2 regions of the Streptomyces sp. URMC 127 genome follow, and region 2 is predicted to be linked to the other one. Evidence: predicted binding sites of a transcription regulator. Region 2 holds the regulator's gene; the other holds the start of a gene.

Region 1 (2,387 bases), on a different contig from region 2:
GATCGCGCTGCGCACCTCGTACGGCCTCGACGGGCTGCAGGGGGCGGACACCGTGATCGTGCCGTCGGTGCCCGAGGCGTGCATCGAGGGCGAGCGCGAACTGCCCGCCGGACTGCTGGAGGCGCTGCGCCGGGCCGCGGACTCCGGCGCCCGCATGGTCTCCCTGTGCGCCGGGGCCTTCGCCCTCGCCGCCGCCGGCATCCTCGACGGCCGCCGCGCCACCGCGCACTGGATGCACACCGCGGACCTCGCCCGGCGCTTTCCGCGCGTGCAGGTGGACGACTCGGTCCTGTACGTGGACGACGGCGACGTCCTCACCAGCGCCGGCGTCACCGCGGGCCTCGACCTCTGCCTCCACCTCGTCCGCCGCGACCTCGGCGCCCACGTCGCCAACCAGCTCGCGCGCCGCCTGGTGGTGCCCGCCCACCGGCCCGGCGGTCAGGCCCAGTACGTGGACCTCTCCGTGCCCGCGGCCGACGACGACAGCCTCGCCCCCGTCCTGCAGTGGGCCCGCGAGCGCCTCGACCGCCCGCTGTCCGTCGACGACCTCGCCGCCCGCGCCGGCATGAGCTCCCGCACCTTCTTCCGCCGCCTCCAGGCGGCCACCGGCACGACCCCGCTGCAGTGGCTTCTCGTCCAGCGCCTGGCCCGTGCGCAGTCGCTCCTGGAGTCGACGGCCCTGTCCGTCGAGCGCGTCGCCGACCTGAGCGGCCTGGGCACGGCCGCCAACCTCCGCCGCCACTTCACCCTCCACTTCGGGATCACGCCCACGGACTACCGGCGCTCGTTCCCGCCCGCGGTGCCTGCGGCCGCCGGCTGAGGCGCCGCGAGAGCGACGTGTTCCGCATCGGATCTCGCCGCGCCGTCGTCGCGCCCGCAACACCCCGCCGCAGCGGCGCGCAACCCCCACCGGCGCATCCGGCGGTGCCGCAACCACCGACCGGTGGTCAGGGCCGCCCCTCCTGATCGCTCAGAGCGAACACCGGAGGGGGAACATCCGCGAAGCGCTACGCATTGAGTCGGCATAGCTCAACTTGCCTGCCTAAGGGGAGATCATGGCTTCGCTGTCCACACCGCTCACCCTGCCCGTGCTGCCCCTCGACGACGAGGTCGTCCTGCCCGGCATGGTGGTGCCCCTCGACCTGTCCGACGCCGACGTGCGCGCCGCCGTCGAGGCCGCCCAGGCCGCCGCCCGGGGCGGCACCGGCAAGCCGCTGGTGCTGCTCGTGCCGCGCGTCGACGGCACGTACGCGGGCGCCGGCACCCTCGGCAGCGTCGAGCAGGTGGGACGGCTCTCCGGCAGCGGCGACCCCGGCGCGCTCGTCCGCGGCGTCCGCCGCGTGCGCATCGGCGCGGGCACGACCGGCCCCGGGGCCGCCCTGTGGGTCGAGGGCACCCCCATGGAGGAGACCGTCCCCGACCCCCTCCCCGGCGCCGTCGCCGAGCTCGTCAAGGAGTACAAGGCGCTCGCCACCAGCTGGCTCCGCAAGCGCGGCGCCTGGCAGGTCGTCGACCGCGTCCAGCAGATCGACGACCCCGGCCAGCTCGCCGACAACTCGGGCTACTCGCCGTTCCTGACCGTGGCCCAGCGCGTGGAGCTGCTGGAGACCGCCGACCCCGTCGCCCGCCTGAAGCTGGCCGTCAAGTGGCTGGGCGAGCACCTCGCCGAGCAGGACGTCGCCGAGTCCATCGCCAAGGACGTCCAGGAGGGCGTCGACAAGCAGCAGCGCGAGTTCCTGCTCCGCCGCCAGCTGGAGGCCGTCCGCAAGGAGCTCGCCGAGCTCAACGGCGACCCCGAGGACGAGTCCGGCGACTACCGCGCCCGCGTCGAGGCAGCCGACCTCCCCGAGAAGGTCCGCGAGGCGGCCCTCAAGGAGGTCGGAAAGCTGGAGCGGGCCTCCGACCAGAGCCCCGAGAGCGGCTGGATCCGCACCTGGCTGGACACCGTCCTGGAAATGCCCTGGACCGAGCGCACGGAGGACGCGTACGACATCCCCGGCGCCAAGTCGGTCCTCGACGCGGACCACGCGGGCCTGGAGGACGTCAAGGAACGGATCACCGAGTACCTGGCGGTGCGCAAGCGGCGCACCGACCGGGGGCTGGGCGTGGTCGGCGGGCGGCGCGGGGGCGCGGTGCTCGCGCTCGTCGGCCCGCCCGGCGTGGGCAAGACCAGCCTCGGCGAGAGCGTCGCGCGCGCCATGGGCCGCAAGTTCGTCCGCGTCGCCCTCGGCGGCGTCCGCGACGAGGCCGAGATCCGCGGCCACCGCCGCACGTACGTCGGCGCGCTGCCGGGCCGCATCGTGCGGGCGGTCAAGGAAGCCGGGTCGATGAACCCGGTCGTCCTCCTCGACGAGATCGACAAGGTGGGCTCCGACTTCCGGGGCGAC
Region 2 (2,387 bases):
CGACCCCAAGCGGCGCAAGGAGTACGACGACGCCCGCGCCCTCTTCGGCAACGGCGGCTTCCGCCCGGGGCCGGGCGGCGCGGGCGGCGGCTCCTTCAACTTCGACCTGGGCGACCTCTTCGGGGGCGCCCAGGGCGGGGCCGGCACCGGCGGCTTCGGCGGCGGTCTCGGGGACGTCTTCGGCGGCCTGTTCAACCGCGGCGGAGGCGCGCGCACCCAGCCGCGCCGCGGCCAGGACATCGAGTCCGAGGTGTCCCTGAGCTTCACCGAGGCGGTCGACGGGGCCACCGTGCCGCTGCGGATGTCCTCCTCGGCGGCCTGCAAGGCCTGCTCCGGCACCGGCGACAAAAACGGTACGCCTCGCGTCTGCCCCACCTGTGTCGGCACCGGCCAGGTGTCGCACGGCTCCGGCGGCGGATTCTCGATGACCGACCCCTGCCCCGACTGCAAGGGCCGCGGCCTCATCCCGGAGAACCCCTGCGACGCCTGCCACGGCAGCGGCCGCGCCAAGTCCTCCCGGACGATGCAGGTCCGCATCCCCGCCGGCGTCTTCGACGGCCAGCGGATCCGGCTGCGCGGCAAGGGCGCCCCGGGCGAGCGCGGCGGCCCCAGCGGCGATCTCTACGTCGTGGTGCACGTCGGCACCCACCCGGTCTTCGGCCGCAAGGACGACAACCTCACCGTCACCGTGCCCGTCTCCTTCCCGGAGGCGGTCCTCGGCGGCGAGATCAAGGTGCCGACCCTCGGCGGCCCCCCGGTCACCCTCAAGCTGCCGCCCGGCACGCCCAACGGCCGCACCATGCGCGCCCGCGGCAAGGGCGCGGTGCGCAAGGACGGCACCCGCGGCGACCTGCTCGTCACGGTGGAGGTGACCGTGCCCAAGGATCTCGGCGACAAGGCCCGGGAAGCCCTGCAGACCTACCGTGAGGCCACCGCGGACCACGATCCGCGGGCAGAGCTCTTCCAGGCCGCGAAGGGAGCGTGACCCCCATGGATGGGACCGGCCGACGGCGCAATCCGTACGAGCTGACCGACGAGTCGCCGGTCTATGTCATCTCGGTAGCCGCGCAGCTGTCGGGCCTGCACCCGCAGACCCTCCGGCAGTACGACCGGCTCGGCCTGGTCTCGCCCGACCGCGCCGCCGGGCGCGGCCGGCGCTACTCCGCGCGGGACATCGAGCAGCTCCGGCAGGTGCAGCAGCTCAGCCAGGACGAGGGCATCAACCTGGCCGGCATCAAGCGCATCATCGAGCTGGAGAACCAGGTCGCCGCGCTCAAGGCGCGCGTCGCCGAGCTGCAGGGCCTCGTCGAGGGCGCCGCGGCGGCCCGGCAGCAGGCGGAGGCGGCCGTCCACGCCTCCTACCGCCGCGACCTGGTCCCGTACCAGGACGTGCAGCAGACGAGCGCGCTGGTGGTCTGGCGGCCGCGGCGGGATCAGCAGCAGTAGGGCGTCGCGCAGTCGCGCAGTCGCGCAGTCGCGCAGTCGCGCATTGAGCGTCAGGCCCCGTCGGAGCGCTCCGGCGGGGCCTTCGCCGTTCCTCGTTCACCAGGGGAGCGCTTCGGAAGCGGCCTCGATCGCCATCATCCACATCGGCTGCCCGCCGGTGCCGAACGCGGCGGCGAGCGCGTAGCCGACGGAGGCGTCGGCGGGGGAGACCTCCGCCCCTTCCCGCCACGTGGCGAGGACCCGGCCGTCCCCGTCGGAGGAGAAGTCGCCGAGGTGCCGCCCGTCCTTCAGCAGCCGGCTGCCGGAGACCGAGTCCGGCACGAGGCGGTGGACGACGCCGTCGCGGGTGACGTCCACGGCGTACGAGCGGCGCGACAGCCTGCCCTTGCGGGGCGCGAGGGCGACGGGCTCGCCGTCCACGGTCATGGTGAGGTGATCGCCGTTGCGGGTGCCGACGGGGACGTGGGCGTCGGCCGGGGCCTCGGGGGCGCGGTCCACGGTGACCGGGGGGATCGCGTCGCCCAGGACCTCCACCCGGCCCTCCTCGCTGTCGAGGAGGACGGTGACCGGACCGAAGAGGTCGTCCTGGACGGGGCCGGCGGGGGTTTCGGACAGGGGCTGGCTGTCGGTCATGTGCGTCAGCTCCTCGTGCTTCGTGCTTCCCATGGACGGGGACGCGCCCGCCTCCCAAAAGGATGCGCGTGTACGGAGAACGTGTACGGAGACGTGTGCGGAGAAGCGGCGAACTCGCCGCGGACCGTGACCGCCACCCACTCGGGTGGCGGGCCTGTCGCCCGGCCGCCCGCGGGCCCTACGGTGGACGGGTGCTGCTGAGCTTCCGGGTCTCGAATCACCGCTCGATCAGGGAGGAGCAGCAGCTGCTCCTGGCCAGGGTCGGCGAGCCGGACGATACCGGCGGCGGGGCCGTCTCCGTCGCGGCG

What was found. Region 2 encodes HspR, which represses chaperone genes until heat shock. Its sites were predicted from a motif close to TTGAGNNNNNNNNNCTCAA; they were not measured.
Region 1: the regulator HspR is predicted to act here: its motif matches at 1,015-1,033, upstream of lon (endopeptidase La).

What each region holds. Positions count from the first base shown of each region.
Region 1 covers NZ_JBPQTW010000130.1:9,866-12,252, forward strand. Annotated here, with positions in the region: gene ACSNOH_RS23185 (helix-turn-helix domain-containing protein) at 1-820, shown strand, start outside; gene lon (endopeptidase La) at 1,056-2,387, shown strand, end outside.
Region 2 covers NZ_JBPQTW010000123.1:8,171-10,557, reverse strand. Annotated here, with positions in the region: gene dnaJ (molecular chaperone DnaJ) at 1-985, shown strand, start outside; gene ACSNOH_RS22535 (heat shock protein transcriptional repressor HspR) at 991-1,446, shown strand; gene ACSNOH_RS22530 (hypothetical protein) at 1,543-2,079, opposite strand; gene ACSNOH_RS22525 (AAA family ATPase) at 2,271-2,387, shown strand, end outside.